2 regions of the Nitratidesulfovibrio vulgaris str. Hildenborough genome follow, and region 1 is predicted to be linked to the other one. Evidence: predicted binding sites of a transcription regulator. Region 1 holds the regulator's gene; the other holds the start of a gene.

Region 1 (11,771 bases):
TATTGCAAAGCCACGAGGTTTCCGGATACGAGACGGTTCATGACCTCTTCGTCGCGCGCAACGAGTTTGCCCTCGCCATGGCGCACGGGCACGTAAAGGTGTTCGATGCCCTTCGTGAAGACGCAGGGGCTTGCGGCGTTGACGCGCAGATGCACCCATCGGTCTTCGTAACGGGCCGAATCGTTGTGGCTGAGCGAGACCTGCCTGTCGAAGCGCTGACCATCCAGTGCGGGCAGCAGGCCGAGTTTCACGAGCAGCTGGAAGCCGTTGCAGATGCCCAGCACAAGACCGCCGCGCGTCACGAAGTCGCGCAGCGCTTCGAGAAGGCGGTTGCCCTGTGCATCATGGGCATGGCGCCAGCGTTGTGCTGCTGCCAGCGCCGAACCAAGGTCGTCACCGTCGAGGAAGCCCCCGGGGAAGACCAGAAAATTATAGTCGGCAAGGGTGACGCGACCGGCGACGAGGTCGGAAAAATGGGCGATATCGACACGGTCGGCACCCGCCATGCGGGCGGCGTGGGCCGACTCGACCTCGCAGTTGGTTCCATAGCCGGTGATGACCAGCGTATGCACTTGCGGCATCGACGGAATCTCCTCAGAGGGGGCACACTGTTCTTGACAGGGAAAGGGGCCTCAACTAGCTACACGGCTGACTTCATGCCGTCGTCTGGTGGCGACGGCTGCAACCGACGATCATACGTGTAGCCGCACGGTGCCGTCAACCGGCTTACCTTTTCCGAAAATCAGTGGTATGAAGGCAGGATGCCGTGCGTCCGGTGCAGGATGCGGCGGCAGCGGTCCGCTGTGAGGCCACAAAGACATCCGAGGCAGGATTTTCATGAAGACCAAATTTATTTTCATCACCGGCGGCGTTCTCTCCTCGCTGGGCAAGGGGCTTGCTGCCGCGTCCGTCGGCGCGCTTCTCAAGGCCCGTGGGCTGAAGGTCACCATCCAGAAGCTGGACCCGTACATCAACGTGGACCCCGGCACCATGAACCCCTTCCAGCACGGCGAAGTCTACGTCACCGATGACGGTGCCGAGACCGACCTCGACCTCGGGCACTACGAGCGCTACCTCGCCGAGCCCATGTCGCAGAAGAACAACTACACGTCGGGCTCCATCTACCATCGCGTCATCACCAAGGAACGCCGTGGCGACTATCTTGGCGGCACGGTGCAGGTCATCCCGCACGTCACCGACGAGATCAAGAACGCCGTGCTGAGCCTCGCCGAGGACGACCCCGACGTGGCCCTCATCGAGATCGGCGGAACCGTGGGCGACATCGAGGGACTTCCCTTCCTCGAGGCCATCCGCCAGCTTCGTGGCGACCTTGGCAAGGATCGCTGCCTCTACATCCATCTTACGCTCGTGCCGTACCTGCGCGCTGCCGGCGAACACAAGACCAAGCCCACCCAGCACAGCGTCAAGGAGCTTCGCTCCATCGGCATCCAGCCCGACATCATCCTCTGCCGTTGCGAAGAGGCCATCACCGCCGACCTCAAGCGCAAGATCGCCCTGTTCTGCAACGTCGATCAGGATGCCGTCTTCTCTGCCGTGGATGTGAAGAACATCTACGAAGTGCCGCTGCGATTCTACGAAGAGGGCTTCGACCAGAAGATCGCCATCATGCTTCGCCTGCCTGCCAAGAATCCCAACCTCGAGCCGTGGGAGACGCTGGTCGACACCTGCGCGCATCCGCAGGGCAGGGTGACCATAGGTATCGTCGGCAAGTACGTGGACCTCAAGGAGGCCTACAAGAGCCTGCATGAGGCGCTGGTGCACGGTGGCGTGGCCAACAAGGTGGCTGTCGACCTCAAGTACGTGAACTCCGAGGAGATCACCGAAGAGAACGTGGCCGAGGCCCTGAAGGGGCTCGACGGCATACTGGTTCCCGGTGGCTTCGGCTATCGCGGCGTTGAAGGCAAGATTCTCACCATCCGCTATGCCCGTGAGAACAGGGTGCCCTTCTTCGGCATCTGCCTCGGGATGCAGTGCGCCGTGATCGAATTCGCCCGCAACGTGATGGGGCTTGAAGATGCCAACTCCGAAGAGTTCAATGAACTCAGCAAGAACAAGGTCATCTACCTCATGACGGAATGGTTCGACCATCGCCGTCAGGCGGTCGAGCGCCGTGATTCGTCCAGCGACAAGGGTGGTACCATGCGCCTCGGCTCGTACCCCTGCGTCGTGGTTCCCGACACCAAGGCCCATGATGCCTACGGCGTGAAGCATATCGACGAGCGTCACCGTCATCGCTTCGAGTTCAACAAGGCATACTTCGATGCCATGGCCCAGAGTGGCATGGTCTTCAGTGGTCTTTCCCCTGATGGCGAACTGGTGGAAATCGTCGAGTTGCCCGACCATCCGTGGTTCCTCGGCTGTCAGTTCCACCCCGAATTCAAGTCCAATCCCATGCAGCCGCATCCGCTGTTCCGCGAGTTCATCCGCGCAGCGAAGACGCACCCTGCCGGGAAGCGATAATCGAACAGGCGCGGCGGTGGACGTTCTACCGCCGCCGCGCCACCGACTGGCCCATCCGGCCGGAGGCCCATGCAACATCCCACCCCCGATGCCCTCCACGCCCGTCTCGCCGCAAGGCGCTTCATTCTTGCAGGCCCGTGCGCCCTTGAAGACTTCGACGTCGCCATGGAGACAGCCCATGCCGTGCGTGAGGCTGCCGAGGCCGCCGGGCTTTTCGCCGTCTTCAAAAGCTCGTGGGACAAGGCCAACCGTACTTCCATCACCAGTTTCCGTGGCCCCGGTCTTGTGCGGGGCATGGAGTGGCTGGCCCGAATCCGTGAAGAGAGCGGTCTGCCTGTCGTCACGGACATCCATCTTCCCGAACAGGCTGCACCTGTCGCCGAAGTCGCCGACATCATCCAGATACCGGCCTTCCTCTGTCGCCAGACGGACCTGCTTGTCGCCGCTGCCGCCACCGGGCGTGTGGTGAACGTCAAGAAAGGGCAGTTCGTCGCGCCATGGGACATGAGGCCCGCCGTGGAGAAGCTCCGTGCCGCAGGCAATGAACGCATTCTGCTGACCGAGCGCGGCGCCAGTTTCGGGTACAACAACCTTGTCGTCGACTACCGGTCCATCCCCACCATGCAAGGGTTCGGCGTGCCAGTGGTATTCGATGCCACCCATTCGGTGCAGCTTCCCGGTGGTCTGGGCGGTTCCTCGGGTGGCGAACGTCGTCATGTACCCGTGCTCGCGCGGGCTGCCGTGGCAGCAGGGGTCGATGGCGTGTTCCTCGAGTGCCACCCCGACCCCGACAAGGCGTTGTGCGACGGCCCCAACAGCTGGCCTCTTGACAGGCTGCCCGCCCTGTTGAAGGAACTTTCGGCCCTCTGGAGCCTCGAACATGTCTGTTGAGTCGATGGCCCGCAAGGTCTCTCTCCTCGTGCTCGACATCGACGGAGTGATGACCGATGGCGGGCTTTATTATGACGATGAAGGCCGGGTTTCGAAGCGTTTCAATGTGCAGGACGGGCTGGGCATAAAGCTTGCCCAGTCTGTGGGACTGCATGTGGCCGTCATTACGGGACTCGCCTCCGAGGCCGTGGCGCAGAGGGTGCGCGGTCTGGGCATCGAGGACTATTACGCAGGATATCTGCGCAAGACCGAGTCGCTTGATGCCATTCGCATGAAATACGGCCTTGAGTGGGAACAGGTCGCCTATGTCGGTGACGACTGGGTCGATTTCGGCCCCATGAAGCTGGTCGGATTCCCCGTAGCCGTCGCCAATGCCCAGCCCGAGGTCAAGGCGCTTGCGAAGTACGTGACCGCGGCCCGGGGTGGAGAAGGCGCGGTGCGTGAGGTCGTGCGCCTTATCCTTGCCAGCCGGGGAGTGCTCGATGAGCTTGCCGCATCATGGATGGAACGGGCATGAGACGGCTGCTGGTCGTACTGGTCGCCCTTGCTGTTCTTGGCACTGCGGGCTATGCCGCGTGGCGTCATTTCCTTGCGCCCCCGAAGGTCCCAACGAAGGAACAGGCCCGCGACGCCCTTGAAGAGGCTGTCGGACTCGCCCTTAAAGGCGTAGAACTCGTTCAGGGCGAGAAAGGCGTAGAGTTGTGGCGGCTCAAGGCCACATGGGCCGCGTTGCGGCAAGAGAAGGGCGTCATCGACGTTGATAGCCCCGACATCATCTACAAGGTCGGCAAGACTGAAGAACCCTTGCGTGTCATCGCCCCCAAGGGCGAAGTGCGTGACAACCAGAGCTTCATCCGGTTGTGGGACAAGGTGACCTGCACCTATCGCGACTATGTGCTCGACGGTACTCTGATGACGTACAACAGCACGTCGCGTCTCATGGTCTTTCCTGAAGGGGCCGTCATCGTAGGGGCCACTTCGCGCGGAAACGCCACGCGTCTTTCATGGAATCTTGCCACGAATGTCATAGAGGGTGAGGACGGGGTTGTTGTGCACTGGTCCCGTGCCGATGCCGCTGCACCGAATGCCTCCGGTACCTCCGGGAACCCAGACCGGGCCACTCATGCCCCGGCAGAGACCGCCCCCGCTGCACGATAGGAGATTCATATGGCCAGTAGGCTTGTTCCCTTTCTTCTCTCCCTGACCATGGCTGCTGCCGTGGCGTTTCCTGTGCCGACCGCCTGCGCGCAGCCCAAGGCGACCGCGAATCCCGCCCAGAAATCTGTACCGACCACTGTCACCGCGCAGCGCATGCAGTATGATGCGAACAAGCAGAGTGTCGTGTTCGAGGGCGATGTATACGTCAAGCGTCCCGACTTCGAACTGTGGTCGGTGAAGCTGACGCTGCACCTTGGCAAGTCCAAGGAAGGCAAGAGCGGTGGAGACGTGCCGGGTGGCATGGATGCCGGTGAGATTGAACGTATCGTCGCCGAGAAGAATGTACGGATGGTGCGCGAAGGGCGTAACGGTACATGTCAGAAGGCCACCTATACCACCAATGACGGGCTCATGATCATGGAAGGCTCGCCTGTCCTCTTCGACAAGGAGAACGTGGTGAAGGGCGAGGTCATCTATTTCTACACTCGCGAGAATCGAAGCGAAGTGCATGGTGGCACCTCGCGCCCTGTAGAGGCCGTGTTCACCTCTTCGTCTTCCGCGTCGCTGCCCGGAGCGGAAAAGGCAAAGGAGTCTGAATGATGGCCGTATTGCAAGGCGAAGATCTGCGTAAGCGGTTCGGGCAGCGCGAGGTCGTGCGGGGTGTCTCCGTCTCGGTACAGCAGGGCGAGATCGTCGGGTTGCTCGGGCCCAACGGCGCGGGCAAGACCACGACGTTCTACATGCTCACAGGCATCATCAAACCCACGGCTGGCATCGTCCGACTGGACGGACAGGACATCGCCGACTGGCCTTTGCATGAGCGCGCTCGCGTGGGGTTGAGCTATCTGCCTCAGGAGAGCTCCGTATTCAAGAGGCTCACCGTTCGTGAAAACCTTGAGATCATCCTCGAGCATACCGGGCTTCCGGCTGCCAGACAGAAGGAGCGTGCCGAGGCGCTGATGGCGGACTTCGGTATCGCGCATCTTGCCAGTTCGCGTGCCATGCACCTTTCGGGCGGTGAGCGGCGCAGACTCGAGATCGCGCGGTGCATGATCCGCGAACCCAAGTTCGTGCTGCTCGATGAACCATTCGCAGGCATCGACCCGCTTGCCGTGGGTGATATTCAGGGGCTTATCCGCAAGCTGCGTGATCGCGGGATAGGGGTGCTCATCTCCGACCATAACGTGCGGGAGACGCTCACCATCTGTGACCGGGCGTACCTGGTCCATCAGGGGCAGGTCATTCTGGACGGCACACCCGAGCATATCGTAGGTGACGAACAGGCCCGTCTTGTCTATCTTGGGGCGGACTTCTGCCTCTAGTCGGCATCAAGCTTGCATCCTGCCTCGCGCTGTGTCATGATACTACGTAACGCACTGTTGCACGGTACTTTTCTTCTTTTGCTAACAGAAGGTGGATATCGCGCATCTGGTGCTTAACATGACGGCGAGAGGTTCCTTGTTCAATGGCACTCGAACTTAGACAGCAACTCAAGCTGAGTCAGCAGCTTGTCATGACGCCACAACTGCAGCAGGCCATACGCCTTTTGCAATTGTCACGTCTTGAGCTTGTCGAGACCGTTCAGCAAGAGCTTCTTGAGAATCCGTTCCTTGAAGAAGGAATGGATGAAGGCGCTGCATCTTCTGCCTCAGAAGCCTCCTCGCGTAAAGACGAATCTGCGCCGGAGGCGTATGACAGGGAATTGTCGCGTAATGCCGACTGGGAAGACTATCTTGGCGAATTCGCCAGCTCTTCGCGGCAGGCGCAGGTACGCGAAACTGAACTCCCCGAGGAGATGACCGCGTTCGAGGCGCGCTATTCTGCCCGCCCATCGCTTGAAGGGCATCTCATGTGGCAGTTGCGTCTTTCGCGTCTTACAGAAGACCAGAAGGGCATCGGTGAAACCATCATCGGCAATATCGGCTCTTCGGGATATCTTCAGGCCTCTGTCGAAGACATTGCAGAGATGTGTGGTGCCGATGCTTCCGAAGTCATTCCGGTATTGCACGCCGTCCAGCGTTTCGACCCGGTAGGTGTTGCCTCGCGGACTCCGCAGGAATGTCTGCTGATTCAGATCGAAATGCTTGGCTACGACCGCGACCGTGTTCTCGTCGAACTCGTTCGCGACCACCTCGAAGACCTTGAAACCCGCCGTTACAAGCCGCTGCTGCGCAAGTTCAAACTCGACATGGATGATCTCAAGGAATACCTTGATATCATACAGTCTCTCGACCCCATGCCAGGTTCGAGCTTCGGGGGCAGCGACCCCATGTTCGTAAGCCCCGACGTGTTCGTGTACAAATACGACGATGAATTCGTCATCGTGCTTAACGACGACGGGCTGCCCCATCTGCAACTCAGTTCGCTGTACGACCAGAGTCTTGCCGGTGTGACGGGCAAGGACAAGGACTTCGTGCAAGAGAAGGTGCGTTCCGCGTCGTGGCTCATCAAGAGCCTCTATCAACGGCAACGCACCCTGTACAAGGTCGTTGAAAGTATTATCAAGTACCAGAGGGGGTTCTTCGAGGATGGCGTGACCCGTTTACGGCCACTCATCCTCAAGGACATCGCCGACGACATCAGTATGCACGAGTCGACCGTGAGTCGCATCACGACGAACAAGTTCGTCGCCACGCCTCACGGTGTGTTCGAGCTCAAGTTCTTCTTCAACAGTGCGCTCGAACTTGATGATGGCAGCCAGGTCGGTTCAGAGAGTGTCAAGGCTCTGATCAAGAAACTCATCGGCGAGGAGAATCCCAAGGAACCTCTGAGCGATGAGCGAATCGGCGAGATACTGAAGGAACAGCTTCAGGTTAATATTGCCCGGCGTACGGTTGCGAAGTATCGTACAGCCATGAATATCCCCTCTTCGTCCAAGCGTAAGGAAGTTTTCTGACGTAGCACGAAGAGGCCCGGCCGCAAGGCACGTGTTCCATCGAACCCAGGAGGAGCTTATGAACATCGCATTCACGTTCAAGAACTTCGAGCCCTCGGAACACCTCAAGAAGTACGCCCGTCGTCGCTTCGAAAAGCTCGCCCGGTTCGTCGGCAAGTCTGCCAACCTCGAGTTGCAGGTGGCCCTTTCTCTGGACAAGTTCCGTCAGAAGGCCGAAGTCCAGCTTGTGGGCGACAGCATCAACATCGCCGCCGTCGAGCAGTCCGAAGACATGTACGCGACCATCGACCTCGTACTCGACAAGCTCGAAGCACAACTCAAGAAGCATGTCTCCCGCGTCAAGGAAAGACGGCGCTCTGCCCGGACGAATGCCAATATCGACGTGTTCACCTATCATACTGAAGGTGAGGGTGAAGACAGGGCCATCGTGGGTACCGACCAGTTCGTGCCCAAGCCTCTGCACGTTGACGAGGCTGCCATGCAGCTTGATGCGCTCGATTACGAGTTCCTCGTCTTCCTGAATGCCGAATCGGAACGGATCAACGTGATCTACCGCCGCAGGAACGGCGACTTCGGGCTCATCGACCCCGTCGTCTAGAGTGTCGTGATGCGGCTTGACGAGTATCTTAGCAAAGACCTCATAATTCACGAGATCTCCGCCAGCACCAAGGAAGAGGTGCTGGCGGAACTTGTGAATGCCGTTTGCCGGGCTCACCCTGAGGTAGACGGGCGTGCAGCGCTGAAAGTGCTGCACGAGCGCGAGCAACTCGGTACGACTGGCATCGGCGACGGCATCGCCATCCCCCACGGCAAACTGTCCGACCTCGGGCGCATCGTTCTGAGTGTCGGTCGTAGCAGTGCCGGATTCGGCTTCGACTCGCTTGACGGCAAGCCCGTGCACATCGTGTTTCTGGTGCTTGCCCCGGAACATGTGGCGGGCATGCATCTGCGCGTTCTGGCGCACATATCGCGGTTGCTGAAAGACGTCGCATTCAGAAGGGCATTGATAGAAGCCCCTGATGCGAATGCAATGTGGGAACTTCTTTCAAAGGCTTGAGGCAGCCCATGTCGAGCCCCGCGCGTTCTGCCGATGACGGCTTCGAAGCCGGATTCCCCGTCCTCATCGTCTCCGGACTCTCCGGGGCTGGCAAGAGCACTGTTCTCAACGTCTTCGAAGACCTGCGGTATTTCACTGTCGACGGTCTGCCCGTGCGTCTTGCGCCCGACATGGTTCGAGTCCTCGATGCACAGGCTCTTGAGCAGTATCAGGGCATAGTGCTTGGCATGGACCTCCGCGAGGCTGAGTTCGTACAGCAGTTCGAACAGGCCTTGGCCCGCCTTCAGGAAATGGGCGTCAGGCCTGTGTTGCTTTTCATCGAAGCGGAGCAGGGCGAGCTTATGCGGCGTTATGCGACAACGCGACGTCCGCACCCGCTTGAAAGCGAAGGTATGGGGCTGGAGTTGGCCCTTGCCGAAGAAAGGCGACGCCTTGCCCCAGTGCGTGAGGCGGCCGACCTTGTTTTCGACACCACGTCCTTTTCCATCCATGACCTGCGGCGCGTCATCCAGCGACGCTGGAGCAGCCTGAAGGGGCGCATGCGTTCGCTACGGGTGAACATCATCTCCTTCGGCTACAAATACGGCGTCCCGAAAGAGGCCGACCTGGTCTTCGACTTGCGCTTTCTGCCCAACCCCTATTTCGACACCTCCCTGCGCCCCCAGTCCGGTCTGGATGCTCCTGTCGTCGAGTATGTGTTCGGCACGGATTCAGCCCGGACGTTTCGAGACAGATTCATCGATTTCATGACCTATCTGCTCCCCCTGTATGAAGCCGAAGGAAGGTACCGCATCGCCGTTGCCATCGGCTGTACGGGGGGGCGGCATCGCTCCGTCGCCACCGCAGAGGCATTGCTCGATGTCCTGCGTAAATCCGATTATGCGGTGACGATCGAACATCGTCACCTAGAACTGGGTTGAGCAGAAGTGCAGCCCATGGTGAACCGATATGACCGAGAAGGATAACGTTGAAGCGAGGGTAGGGGTCATTATCGTTACCCACGCTGACTATGGCAGTGCCCTTCTGCGTGCCGCAGAGTTCATTCTGGGGGCACAGAGCGACTGCACGTCCATCAGTATCGACGTTTCGCAGGAGGTGGGCGAGACGGTGACCCGCCTCAAGGAGGCTGTGGGCAGGCTTGACAAGGGAAACGGGGCGATCATTCTCACCGACATGTTCGGCGGCACGCCCACGAACCTCAGCCTGTCGCTGTTGGCGACGTCCAATGTCGAGGTCGTCACCGGGGTGAACCTGCCCATGCTGCTGAAAGTCTTCGGCAGCCGCACCATGCCCCTGGCCCAGCTTGCTGCTGAAGCGGGAGAGGCGGGCGGAAAGGGTATCATCGTTGCCGGGCAGATGCTCCGCAGCAAGACCCGGAATGGCTGACATGTTCTGGTATCGCATCGACAATCGCCTCGTACATGGGCAAATCATCGAGGCGTGGCTGCCCTATACCGGGGCCACTCGTCTGCTTGTGGTCAACGATGCGCTCGCATCCGACGACTTGCAGCAGCAGATTATCTCTCTGGCTATTCCGGGCAGGGTTGAAGTGCGTTTCTTGCGTGTCGACGAACTCAAAGCCGTGGTGACTGCCGGTGGCGCGGGCAGGGTCGAGACCCTCGTGCTTGTCGCCAACTGCGGGGATGCCAGGCGCTTGCATGATGCTGGCGTGCAGATAGGCGTACTCAATGTCGGTAATCTACACTATTCTCCTGGCAAGAAACAACTTTGTGCCCATGTGGCCGTCTCGGACGAGGACGAAGGCTGTATGCGCTACCTGCAGCGCGGCGGCATAGAACTCGACTTTCGCTGTGTCCCCAACGACCCTGTAGAGATCAAGGGGTGGTGACGATGCTTGATGTCTCGTGGGTGCTGTGGGCCTTTCCCGCCGCTTTTTTTTTGCCCTGTTCGCTTTGCTCCGCTATGAGGTCAACCTCGGCTTTCTAGAGCGTCCGCTCTCGGTCGGATTCATATGGGGGGCTATCACAGGTGAGTGGCAGATGGCCCTATCACTCGCCGTATTCCATGAACTGCTCTGGCTCGACCTTTTCCCCGCCGGTACCTACATCCCGCCCAACGGTGTTCTCTCCCTGCTGCTATGCCTTGTGGTGGCAGGGCGTTTCAATCTCCCATCACCCGACCTTCTGGCTGTTCCGCTGCTGCTTGTTCTGCCTGCCGCTCTTTGCGGTGCCCAACTCGAATACCTGCTGCGCAAGCGCGAGAACAGGCAGTACAACGCCATACTGCACTGGGGCCGTCAGCCGGGGGACGATCGCGTATTGCCTGCAAAGATCGTGAGGTCGTCGCTTCTGTGGCACGGGTTTGCCCAGTTCCTTCTGTTCGTCGCGTGGTCGCTTGTGCTTGATGTCACGATTCGCATCTTTGCATCGGCATTCGGGTATATTCCGCGTGTCAGCGGGGTAATGTGGGGGCATCTGTGGTTCGTTGCGGGACTTGGTGGCATACTGTCCCTTCGCATCCGCAGGGCGTATGTCGTTTTCGGTTTTTCGTTGGCAGCCGGGGTCGCCGCGCTTGTCGTCATCTGATTTCAAGGAAAAAATTTTGCTTCAGCTGCTGCTCAGGGCTTGGCATGCGATGGTGATTGTGCTATTTGGCACAAACTTTCTTTCGGCATAAGGCGAGTCTCTCGCAGATTACAAATCCAATGGAGGACATAACAATGGCAGTTCTCGTTCTTGGTCACATGAATCCCGATACCGACTCGATCATCGCCGCCATCGGCGTTGCCGACCTGATGACCAAGCGCGGCGTCGCCGCCAAGGCCGTCGCTCAGGGTGCCCCCACCCCCGAGTCCACGTTCGTTCTCGAAAAGTTCGGTCTCACCGCTCCTGAAGTGGTGTCCTCCGTCGCCGGTCAGAAGGTGATCCTTGTCGACACCACCGAACGCGCCCAGCTTCCTGCCGACCTCGGCGACGCTGAAATCCTCGGCGTTGTCGACCACCACAAGCTTGGTGACGTGACCACCCCCAACCCGCTTGAAATGTGGGTATGGCCCGTGGGCTGCACTGGCACCGTGATCAAGGCCATGTACGACTTCTACGGCATCGAAGTGCCCAAGGGTATCGCCGGAGGCCTCCTCTGTGCCATCCTTTCCGATACCGTCATGTTCAAGTCGGTCACCTGCACCCCGCAGGACAAGAAGGCCGTCGAAGAGCTCGCCAAGATCGCCGGTGTTGCCGACGTGATGGCCCTCGGTATGGACATGTTCAAGGTGAAGTCCGCTGTTGAAGGCGCTTCCATGAAGGACCTCGTCTTCCGTGACTACAA
Region 2 (11,771 bases), 500 kb from region 1:
CAGAGCATAGAGGCCTCATGGGTTGCGGATGGATGATGACCGACGTGGAAAAAGCCGACCACGACGCCACGCGGTTGCGGAGTGTTGCCAATGTTGTTAGCGGAGGACGACGAACGTTGTGAAATGAATTGTCGGCATAACCATCATTCCAGATTGGAATACCCATGAACCTGCGTGTGCTCAGATGCTTCGTCGAAGTCGTTCGCAACGGTGGTTTCTCAGCCGCAGCCCGCGTCGTCTGCGCCACACAGTCCACCGTCAGCAAGGCTGTGCGCAGTCTTGAAGACGAATATGGCACTCCGCTTCTCGACCGCAGTAACGGTGTCGCCCTCACGGCGGCGGGTGAGACCGTGTACCGGCGCGCCCTCGCCATACTCGCCGAAAAAGAGGCCCTGGATGCCGAACTCGGGGCACAGCAGTCGCTACAGCACGGGACGCTGCGCTTCGGGGTGCCTCCCGTCGCGTGTGACAGGCTGTTCGCACGCCCCTTGAGCGCCTTTCATGCGCGCTATCCGGGTATCCGCATGGAATTGCACGAAGCCGGATGCTACGCACTGGAAGAGATGGTGCTGCGCGGCGAACTTGAGATGGTTCTCGCCCTGCTGCCCGTGTCGGAGAGGTTCGAAACCGCGCCGCTGTGCGACGAACCCCTCATCGCCGTACTGCCTGAAGGCCACCCGCTGAGCGGTCGGCCCTGTATCCGGCTTGAAGACCTCGATGGCAGTCCGTTCATCCAGTTCGAACAGGGGTTCGCCCTCAACCCGCGTATCCGGGACGCCTGCCTGCGTCGCGGCGTCAGCCTGCGCGAGACCTTGTGCAGTTCACAGATGGCGTTCATAATCAGCCTTGTAGCCGCAGGGCTAGGGGTAGCGCTCATCCCGCGGCTGATGCTCGCGGAGGGGACGCCCGCCGGAGTGGTCACAGCGCATCTCGACGCGGACGACCTCCGGTGGCAGGGGGCGCTCGCATGGCGCAAGGGGCACGCGCTCTCGCCGCCTGCCAGGGCATGGCTGGACATCATGGCAGAGATGCCGCCCCGGCTTTCGCCCGACATGGGCCAGACGTGACCGTCTGTGCCCTGTCCCCCCGAGCATGCCCTTGCTGCCTGCCCCGCACGATGACCTGCCGCCCAGCCAGCAGTGAGGCAAGGTACCGAGTCTGCACCGGCGCAACTGCCCGCAGCAGGACGACCTGCCGCCGGACTCGCGGAAAACGCACAAAACTCTCCGCACCATGGAGCATCATGATGGAAATCTACGACGTCGACTTCGTGCAAACCCCGAACATGGATGGCAACAAGGGCTCGCTCTTCGTGGATGCCACCCTCGACACGGGCGATGACGCGATGCGCATTCACCGCGGCGTTCCCGAAAGCCTCTACGAAGCATGGGAAAAGGATGGCTTCTCTGTGGCCATGTACCTGCGTGACATCCAGAACGCCTTTCCCTTCACCGAAGAGTCGGATGACGAGGACGACGAATAACGCCTGACCACGCCAGCCCGCCGCAGTGAAAGGCCCGGTTCACCGAAGCCCCGGATGCGGGGGGATGCACGGCTGACACCCGGCGCGGCAGGGGGCGACCCTGCCTGCGGGCCTTTCCGCATGCCATGCCGTTTGAGCCCCTACCGGTGTACCAAACGTCGCACAAGGTACGACCGTCCCGCTGCCGTCAGCCTCTGCCCCCTGAAGCTGAAGCCCGGCATCCGGCAAATTCGCAAAGGGTCTTCAGAGCACAAAAGGGCCGCCCGTTCACACGGGCGGCCCTTTGCACATCTGACACGTCTTCGCGAATGCTAGTGCGAACGCAACGCGAAGTTGAAGATGAAGGCGATGGCGATGAGCCACATCACCGGGCTCACCTCGCGGGCACGGCCCGAACACGTCTTGACGAAGGCATAGCTGATGAAGCCGAAACCGAAGCCGCTGGCGATGCTGAAGGTAAGCGGCATCATGACGATGGTCATGAACGCGGGAAACGCCTCGGTGAAGTCGGTGAAGTCCACATGCCGCACTTCCATCATCATGAGTGCACCGACGATGACCAGCGCGGGCGCCGTGGCGAAGGCGGGCACAAGGCCCACCAGCGGGGCGAAGACGAGTGCGAACATGAACAGTATCGCCGTCACCACGGCGGCGAGACCCGTACGGGCACCTTCGGCGATGCCCGCCGCACTCTCGACATAGCTGGTGACAGTCGAAGTGCCGAGAAAGCTGCTGAGAACCGTTCCCACGGAGTCGGTCACCAGTGCCTTGTCGAGGTTGGGGATGTGCCCCTTGTCATCCATCAGTCCGGCCTTGCGGCTGAGTCCGATGAGCGTACCCATGTTGTCGAACAGGTCGACGATGGTGAACGTGAAGAGAATGGAGAACAGCCCGTACTTGATGGCACCCATGATGTCGAGTTGCATCAGGGTGGGGGTGAGGCTGGGCAGGTTGAAACTCATGACCGAATCCATGCCCGTGGGCATGGGCACGGCACCCACGGCCATGCCAAGGCCCGTGGTGACGAGGATGCCGATGAGAATGGCGCCACGCACGTTGCGCGCCATGAGTACCGCCGTGAGGATGAGGCCGGTGCAGGCGAGCAGGGGTTCAGCCTTGGCGAGGTTGCCCGTGGTCACGAAGGTGGCGGGGTTGGACACCACGATACCCGCGCTCTTGAGGCCGATGAAGGCGATGAAGAGGCCGATGCCCACCACGATGGAACACTTGAGGTTCATGGGCACGGCGTCGATGATGATCTGCCGCACCCGCGTGACCGTCAGCAGCAGGAATATCACGCCGGAGATGAACACCGCCCCGAGTGCGACCTGCCACGGGAGTCCCAGTACGCCGCACACATAATAGGCGAAAAAGGCGTTGAGCCCCATGCCGGGGGCCACAGCCACAGGGAAGTTGGCCCACAGGCCCATGAGCAGGGTCGTCGCCGTGGCGGCCCATATGGTGGAGGCAATGGCTGCCTCCTTGGGGATGCCGGCATCGGCGAGGATGCTCGGATTGACGAAGATGATATAGGAGACGGCGACGAACGTGGTAATGCCGCCGAGGATTTCTGTCCGTACCGTAGACCCTTTCTCGCGTATCCTGAACAACCGTTCGAGAACGCCCGCTGCACCTGCCATCACGTCTGCTCCTTGATTGATTCGCGAAAGACGCCACACCCGTGCAGCGCCACCCTGACGTTCCAGCGGCGCGGGGTAGCCCTCCCCTGCCGCGGACACGTCCGCCTACACTGCATCTGCCATGATGACAAGACGCAAACGGGCCATGTCCCCGTGAACGGCTACGTCTTTGGCGTGCCCTTTCAGCAGGCCCGTCTGCACACCAGGGTCACAGGTATCGTGAAGCGCCCCGCCAGCCACATCATGCAGTCTACGGGCAGACACGCCGGAAAACCCGTGCTTCCGTTTCATCATGCCGAAAGCACCGGACATCAGGGGGGGCAAACAGGGTGCTCAACGTCACAACCGATTGCCCCAAGTACCCATCGATGCACCATTATTTTCATCCCGCGGCCCGCCCCACCACCGGTCACGGCCGACACGTGCCCCCCCGTCGTCGCAAGCCGTCACATTCCGTCTGATTTCCGGCTGTTGACCGCAAAGATGCATGTTCTCATGGACGTCCATCGAAGCCGGGGCTAGGCTTTCTGAAGATGGCATGAGGGTCAAACCAGCTGCTATCCACCCTGAAACATTGTCTGCTCGCCCGTTTCGGTCTACACATGCCCCTCTATCCAGCCACAAGAGAGGAACGATGAAAGGGCATATCCTGCTTATCGAAGACGACACAGCCTTTCAGGGTATGCTCCGTGAAGCCCTCGAAGAACGCGGCTACCGCGTCACCGCCGTCAACCGCGCCGAAGACGGGGTGCGCATCGTGCGTAGCGGAGACTTCGACCTTGTGCTCACCGACGTGATGCTGCCCGGCATATCGGGTGTCGAGGCCATCCCCCGCCTGCGTGAAGCCGCCCCCGGGACGGACATCGTCGTGATGACCGCGTTCTCCACACGTGAACTCGCGCTGGAGGCGGTCAAGCTGGGGGCCTACGACTTCTTCTCGAAGCCTTTCAGTCTCAAGGAACTGGACATCGTCATACGCCGCGCCATGGAGAAGCGGCGTATGCAGGGTGAAATCGTGGCGCTTCGAGAGACACTGCGCCGCGACACGCCCACCAGTCGCATCGTGGGCGAAAGCCGCGCCATGCGCGACGTGAAGGCGCTTCTCGAACGCATCGCCCCGCTGGAGAGCACCGTTCTCATCATGGGAGAATCGGGTACCGGAAAGGAACTCATCGCCGATACCATCCGCGCCCTCTCGCCCCGCGCCGCCAATCCTTTCGTCAAGGTCAACTGCGCCGCCATCCCTGAACACCTGTTCGAGAACGAACTTTTCGGCCACGAGAAGGGGGCGTTCACGGGGGCTGCCACTGCCATGCCGGGCAAATTCGAGCAGGCGCAGGGCGGCATGATCATGCTCGACGAAATCGGCGACATGCCCCTCGCCATCCAGCCGAAGCTTCTGCGCGTCGTCGAGCAGAAACAGGTCGAACGCCTCGGCGGACGCGCCCCTGTGCCGCTCGACGTGCGCATCATCGCCGCCACCAACCAGAATCTTGCTGAACGGGTACGCGAGAAGGCCTTCCGCGAAGACCTGTACTACCGCCTCAGCGTAGCTGTGGTTCTCATTCCCCCGCTACGCGACCGCAAGGACGACATCCCGCTGCTGGCCCAGTATTTCGTGAACAAGCTGGAAGGTACGCTGGGCCTTCCGGTGCATGGACTCTCTCCCGACGCCATCGCCGTACTCATGGACCATGACTGGCCGGGCAACGTCCGCCAGCTTGCCAACGTACTCGAACGCGCAGCCATCGCAGCCGACGGGCTCATCTGCGCCCGCGATGTCATGGCGGCCATTGGCACGGCGCGCGGTTCGAACGTCGACAAGGCGACACTGTCCGGCATGGACCTCAAGACGACCCTTCGCATGGTCGAACGCAACCTGATTCTCGACGCGTTGCGCCGCTGCCACGGGCGGCAGACCGAAGCCGCCGTGCTGCTTGGGCTGACCCCCAAGAACCTGTGGGCCAAACTCCGCAAGCACGGCATCCGTGCGGGCACGGAAGACCTGCTCCAACAAACGTAGAGTCCCGCGCAAGCCCCCCATACGCCAACCGTTGTCAGGCCGCCGGGTCGGGGGGAGGCTTTCCGGGGGCGCCCTTCTCCGGCATCCCTCCAACCATCAGGCTACGCTACGCCCGGTGACCGCCTCCGCGTCGAGGAACAGTGAGGCTCGCGCACCGGGCCACTCTACAAATCATAGATGCCCATCGCCCTGTCACGCCTCATCTTTCAGCTGTCCCCCCTCTGACGACACGCCCGTAATCTACAGAACGTAGACAAAACGTGGCCCCTTCCGGGACTGAAGGCCGACGCGGCACGTCACGCCCATCTCCCCTTCCAAAAAAAAACATCCTGAACAGCATGTTATGCAAGAGCATGTCCTTTCGATCGCGTTTGGCATGAGGGTTGCTCATACGGTTTCAACCGGGCCGGAGTCCACCCCCCGGCAACCGCAGCCAACGAGGCACACAATGAACGCCATCATGCAAAGACTGTTCAAGGAAGAGACCGGCGCCACCGCACTCGAATACGGCCTTATCGCCGCCCTCATCGCCGCCGTCATCGTCGCCGCCGTCACAGCACTCGGTACCAAGGTAAGCGCGACCTTCTCGTACATCGACTCCAAGATGCCCACCCCCGGCCAGTAAGGCGCGGCGGACACAAACCACAAGACAAAGGGGAAAAGCCATGAAGACCATCATTCGTCTGTTCAAGGAAGAGGAAGGGGCCACTGCACTCGAATACGGACTCATCGCCGCCCTCATAGCCGCCGTCATCGTCGCTGCCGTCACTGCACTCGGTACCAAGGTGAGCTCCACCTTCTCGTACATCGACTCCAAGATGCCCACCCCCGGTCAGTAACACCAATCCCGACGGACCCCATGCCGCTCCCGAAGGGGCCGGAGCATGCCCCCTGCCCGGCCCCTTCGTAACGTCCAAAGCACTGGACACGACACGTAATCATGGATTGACCAGACGTTACGGCCTACATTCGGACACTGGTGGAGAAGCATGTCATGCCAGCCACCTGCCCAGATGCCCCTGGAGACGACCGGAACACCGAAATGGAAAAGGAGACGACATGGACGGCATCATCATACCTGTCCTCGGGGTCATTCTCCTCATCGCGGTCGTCACCGACATACGGTCGATGCGCATCCCCAACTGGCTCACCTTTCCGGCGATGCTGATGGGACTGGGCTACCACACGGCCATGCGCGGGCTGGACGGCCTGCTCTTTTCTGCTGGCGGCCTCGCCCTTGGCGGGGCATTGATGCTGCTGCCCTTCATCCTCCGGGTCATGGGCGCAGGCGACGTGAAGCTCATGGCGGCCGCCGGGGCCTTTCTCGGAACACGAGGGGTTCTTTCGGCATTCATCTGGACCAGCCTTGCGGGCGGCCTCTACGCCCTTGTCGTCCTCCTGTTCCACCTTCCGCAACTGATGGCCATCCTGCGGGCAGTGGTCGCCAGCGTGCGGTTCATGTCCGTCACGGGTAAGCTTTCATACATTCCGGCCACCAAGGACGCACGTCTGCCACGCCTCTGCTACGGCGTGGCCATCGCGGCCGGAACGACGTTCTCGATGCTGCTTTCCTCCGGGCTGCTTCCGGAGGCATGGTTTCCTGTCCAGTGGTTAACGGCGTTGTAGGGGGTCTCCATGCGCAGGACGGCAGTGATACAGGTCATAGCGGCACTGGTGCTGGCCCTCGTGGCAGGCGTTCTGGTGTTCCGCTTCGTGCAGGTCAACCGGGTGGCGCAGCAGACGCAACAGCCCCCCGGAGTCGTGCTCGTCGTCGCCGCCGTCGATATGGAGAAGGGTGCGAAGATACGCGCCGACCAGCTCAAGACATCGACCTTTCTCTCCGCATCCGCCCCTCCCGGCGGATTCACTGATGCGAAGTCCCTCGTCGGCAGGGTGCTGGCAACCCCCGTCACGACCGGTGAGGTCATCACCGAGACCCGCCTGCTGCCCGCCGACGCGACCTCCGGCGGGGTGAGCACCATGATCGCCCCCGGAATGCGCGCCGTGGCAGTCAAAGGCAACAAGGTCATGGGTCTTGCTGGGTTCATTCGCCCCGGCAACCGGGTCGACATCATGGTCACCATCGACGACGAGACCCGTGAGAAGGCCAAGGCGCGGACGAAGGTCATCCTCGCGGGCATCAAGGTGCTGGCTACCGGCACCGAACTGCGGCAGGAGGGAGACGACACGGCGACATCGCCCGTGGAGGTCTACACCCTCGAAGTCACCCCTGAACAGGCCGAGCTGCTCTCGCTTGCCGCCTCACGAGGCGAACTGCACTTCGCGCTCCGCAACCCCGCCGACGACCTGCCCGTACGGACGGCCGGCACCGACGTTCCGGCCACGCTCAGGCAGTTGCAGGGTGGAGACAACGGCACCCCGCGCCGCGACCGGGGTTTCAAGGTCGAGATCATCTCCGGCACCGAACGGTCAACGATGAGGATCGAACGATGACCAGCCGCACCGCACCATCAGCATACGACGCATCCACACTCCTTTTCACCCTGCTGTGCACCATCGCCCTGTCCTGCGCCGCGCTGACGGTACCAACGTTCTGCGGTGCCGCCTCCTCCGAGTTGCAGGTCGCGACGGGCAAGTCCTCTGTCGTCTCCACGTCACGCCCGGTGGGTCGTCTGGCCATCGCGGACGAAGCCATCGCGGGTGTCGTCGTCCTTTCGCCGCAGCAGGTCTACGTGACCGGCAAGAAGGCTGGCACGACCACGCTGACCCTGTGGGACGGCGGTGGCGCGGTGATTGGCGTGTACGATGTGCAGGTCACGCCCGACATCGCCCAGCTCAAGGAGATGCTGCACCGCGTACTGCCCGGCGAGAACGACATCATGGTCATGGGCGTCAACGACACAGTGACACTCGCAGGCACGGTGCGAAGCGCGGCAAGCATGACCACCGCCATGGACATGGCGCGCCTCTACGCTCCCGACAAGGTGACCAACCTCATGCAGGTCGGCGGCGTGCATCAGGTGATGCTGGAGGTGAAGGTGGCCGAGATGCGACGTAACGTCATGGAACGTCTCGGCATCGACCTCACCTACGCATGGCGTGGCGACTTCATCTTCGGGATGCTCAACCAACTTTTCACCCTCGACAGCCAGAAGGGTGTCGTGGACGCTGGCCCCAGCGGGGCGGTGCTCAGCCCCAACGTGAACGGCGCCTTCCGCATCACGTCCGGACAGGTGAGCATCATGGGATTTCTTGACGTGCTCAAACAGAACGGACTGGTGAAGGTCCTCGCCGAACCCACCCTCGTATGCCGCAGCGGCGAGAAGGCCGAATTCCTCGCCGGGGGCGAGATTCCCATTCCCGTACCGCAAGGGCTCGGCACCGTTGCCATCGAATACAAGGAGTTCGGCGTCACCCTTCAATTCCTGCCCACGGTGGTGGGGGACGGTCGCATCAGCATGAAGGTGGCCCCGGAAGTCTCTGAGCTCGATTACACCAACGTGGTGCAGATTCAGGGCTTCACCATTCCCGCCATCACCAGCCGACGGGCGTCGACCACCGTCGAACTGGCCGACGGGCAGAGCTTCGCCATCGCGGGACTGCTGCGCGACGACGTGCGGCAGGCGGTGAACAAGTACCCGGTACTGGGCGACATGCCCGTACTGGGGACGCTCTTCCGTTCCAGCAACTGGCAGAAGAACGAGACGGAACTTGTCATCATCGTCACGCCGCATCTGGCCAAACCGCTTGAAGCGAACGCCACACGCCTGCCCACGGACGCCTATCGCGAGCCTTCCGCCTTCGAGTACTTCATCCTCGGCAGGATGGAAGGAAGCAGACGTGCGGATGCGACAGCCGCAGCGGCCCGCACTTACGGCACGACGGGCGCAGGCGCGCCCTCGGGAATGGAAGGCGCTTTCGGCCATATGCTGCCAGCCCGCTAGGAGAACGCCATGCACGCCGCCACGACACAACTTCACCACGATGCCCGCGCCGACGACATATCATGCCAAACGACAGGGAATCCCGGCTTCACGCGACACCACCCTGCCCCCCGCAGCCTGCCGCGGAGCACGGCACTGGCGGGCATTCTGCTGGCGCTCGCCCTCACCGGTGGCTGCAGTGCCTACCTTGAAGAACCCGTAGCCGAATGGCGCGAACCCCTCGGCGAGGCGTTCCACGCCCAGCGGGAACAGCAACGGCTCAATCCCGCCCCGGTCGATGCGTCCCCCGTGACGGGACTCGACGGGCAGGCCGTGGAACGTTCCATGAAGGTCTACCGGCAAGGTGAAGACAAGAAGCAGGAGAACGGCAACACGTTCCAGTTCAAGTTCGGCAACGCCAAGTCGAAGCAATAGCGGAAGCCGCCATGAACAACATCCATCCCGTTTGCCTCATGCCGAAAAGCCCCGTGACGGGTGACGAACTCGCCATTCTCGTCACGCGGCAGGGCGGATTCAGGCTTGTGTCGCCCGAAGAGGATGAACTCGGGCTGGTCATCGTCGAACTGGGGCGGGCCTCTGACAACGACTTCGACCTTCTTCGCAAACTCGACGCCGACCCGCGCGTCACCGAAATATTCGTCACCGCGCGCAAGAAGGACCCCGACCTCATCATCGAAGCCATGCGCGCCGGGGCCACAGAGTTCATGGCCCAGCCGCTTCGCCCCGAAGACATGAGCGCAGCCCTCGAAGGCTACCTCATGCGATGCCGCACCCGTGAGGCACATCCTGTCGCCACCAGCGAAGAGGGCGGGCGCATCGTCCATGTCGTCTCGGCCAAGGGCGGCGTTGGCGGCACGACCGTGGCCGCGAGTCTCGGCGTGCTGGCAGCGCAGCGCGGAGAGACCGTTCTCATGGACATGCGGCTGCCACAGGGCGACGTGCCTCTCTTTCTCGACCTCGCCTACACCCACACATGGGCATCGGCCATGCGCGACCTGGCACGCCTCGACGCGACCTTCCTGCGAAGCCTCGTCGAACGCCACTCCAGCGGGCTGCATGTACTGCCCTCGCCCGACAGACAAGACGGACTTGAGAGCCTGAGCGCCCTCGGCGTGAAAGCCATGCTGGGCCTCATGCGCGCCACCTTTCCCACCACCATCGTCGATGGTGGCCCCTTCAGCGACGAACTTGCGCTGGCTTCCATGCAACAGGCCGAGAGCATTCTGCTGGTCACTGAACTGGCACTGCCCTCCCTCTCCGGGGCACGGCGCATCCTCGATGACATCCGCCAACACGCGCCACAGGTCGAAGACAGGGTCCGACTTGTGGTGAACAGGTTGTGCTCGCGTTCTGGCGTCGAGGCCGAAGAGGCCGAACAGCTTCTTGAGCGCAAGGTCTTCTGCGCCATCCCCGACGACTACAGCAACGCCGTCTCCGCCATCAATCAGGGCGTGCCGCTGGTCACGGCGCATCCGCGTTCAGCGGCAGCCCGCGCCCTGCAACAGCTGGGCGAACGTACGTTCCCGCAGGAAGGGGCCGATGCACGGCCGGGCGGCCTTTTCGCACGCCTCCTCCGCCGGGGTGAAGCGGGGCAGGCATCCGTGCCCCAGACCCCGCTGCTGCACGGGTCGAGGGGGTAGGCCATGCGACTCGCCGAACGCCTCATGCGCGCGACACGACGCCAGCAGGAAACGGACGACGTACCCGCCGCCCCGGTTCATGCGAGACGCGCCACCGACCGCATCGCCATGCCCGACACCCTGCGTGGTGACACCGGGACACACGGGCCGGAGAACGCCCCTTCTTCGCACCTCGACGTCACCACGGCATCGGCCGGGCAACCGGACACGCACAGCCAGACCGGCATGCCGTACGATGTGGCGGTCGATGGCCTGCACGTCCGGCCTCCGCAAGACGGCCCTGCATCCGGACTTTTCCAGACGACCAGCGACCAGCCCCCCACCATTGCGGACGGCGAGAACGACGAGAACCCGATTCTGCCCCCTGCGGCCACCACGGCGGCACCGCGACGCCCTGTGGTCGCGCCGTCGTCATCAAGGCGCACGGACGACGCCACCGTGTCCCCCGCCGCTGCCGAAACACAGGCAACCGCCCCGGCACAGGCCGAGCAACCCCTGCGGGCAGCCCGCAGCACCCCCCGGGCCGCGGAACAGGTCGTGGACGTGAGCAAGCTCACCCTGCACGGTGACCACTATTACGAAATCAAGGAACATCTGCTCGACCGACTGCTTGAGCTTCTCGACCTCGCCGCCGTGGAGTCGCTTCCCCCCGAACGACTTGGCGACGAGATTGGCCGCCTCGTCGAGAGGCTCATGCGCGACGAGTTCAGGCAAGCCCCCCTCAACGCCAGTGAACGCCGCCAGATAACCGGTGACATCCGCGACGAGATCCTCGGCCTCGGCCCGCTGGAACCGCTGCTGCACGACCCCACCGTCAACGACATCCTCGTCAACAACTACAGGCAAATCTACGTCGAACGCCGCGGCAAGCTCATCAAGGTCAACACGCGCTTCCAGGACGACGACCACCTGCGCAAGATCATCGACCGCATCGTCTCGCGCATAGGCCGCCGAGTGGACGAATCGTCGCCCATGGTCGACGCCCGCCTTGCCGACGGGTCGCGCGTCAACGCCATCATCCCGCCTCTGGCGCTCGACGGACCCAGCCTGTCCATCCGCCGCTTCTCGAAGGACCCTCTG

The links. The regulator sigma-54, encoded in region 1, starts transcription at its own class of promoters, with help from an activator protein. The targets are predictions, from matches to a motif close to CTGGCACGGNNNNTGCTT.
Region 2: the regulator sigma-54 is predicted to act here: its motif matches at 5,518-5,535, upstream of DVU_RS09980 (Flp family type IVb pilin).

The regions. Positions count from the first base shown of each region.
Region 1 covers NC_002937.3:1,706,458-1,718,228, forward strand. The annotation lists gene DVU_RS07685 (phosphoribosylformylglycinamidine synthase subunit PurQ) at 1-581, opposite strand, end outside; gene DVU_RS07690 (CTP synthase) at 838-2,481, shown strand; gene kdsA (3-deoxy-8-phosphooctulonate synthase) at 2,551-3,372, shown strand; gene DVU_RS07700 (KdsC family phosphatase) at 3,362-3,889, shown strand; gene lptC (LPS export ABC transporter periplasmic protein LptC) at 3,886-4,530, shown strand; gene DVU_RS07710 (LptA/OstA family protein) at 4,540-5,130, shown strand; gene lptB (LPS export ABC transporter ATP-binding protein) at 5,127-5,852, shown strand; gene rpoN (RNA polymerase factor sigma-54) at 5,996-7,426, shown strand; gene hpf (ribosome hibernation-promoting factor, HPF/YfiA family) at 7,485-8,024, shown strand; gene DVU_RS07730 (PTS sugar transporter subunit IIA) at 8,034-8,483, shown strand; gene rapZ (RNase adapter RapZ) at 8,492-9,403, shown strand; gene DVU_RS07740 (PTS sugar transporter subunit IIA) at 9,432-9,869, shown strand; gene DVU_RS07745 (PTS sugar transporter subunit IIB) at 9,871-10,332, shown strand; gene DVU_RS07750 (PTS sugar transporter subunit IIC) at 10,358-11,029, shown strand; gene DVU_RS07755 (manganese-dependent inorganic pyrophosphatase) at 11,164-11,771, shown strand, end outside.
Region 2 covers NC_002937.3:2,206,290-2,218,060, forward strand. The annotation lists gene DVU_RS09955 (L-lactate permease) at 1-8, opposite strand, end outside; gene DVU_RS09960 (LysR family transcriptional regulator) at 165-1,067, shown strand; gene DVU_RS09965 (hypothetical protein) at 1,244-1,483, shown strand; gene DVU_RS09970 (NCS2 family permease) at 1,795-3,123, opposite strand; gene DVU_RS09975 (sigma-54-dependent transcriptional regulator) at 3,758-5,146, shown strand; gene DVU_RS09980 (Flp family type IVb pilin) at 5,595-5,771, shown strand; gene DVU_RS09985 (Flp family type IVb pilin) at 5,812-5,985, shown strand; gene DVU_RS09990 (A24 family peptidase) at 6,206-6,772, shown strand; gene cpaB (Flp pilus assembly protein CpaB) at 6,782-7,600, shown strand; gene DVU_RS10000 (type II and III secretion system protein family protein) at 7,597-9,051, shown strand; gene DVU_RS10005 (hypothetical protein) at 9,061-9,465, shown strand; gene DVU_RS10010 (AAA family ATPase) at 9,477-10,691, shown strand; gene DVU_RS10015 (CpaF family protein) at 11,229-11,771, shown strand, end outside.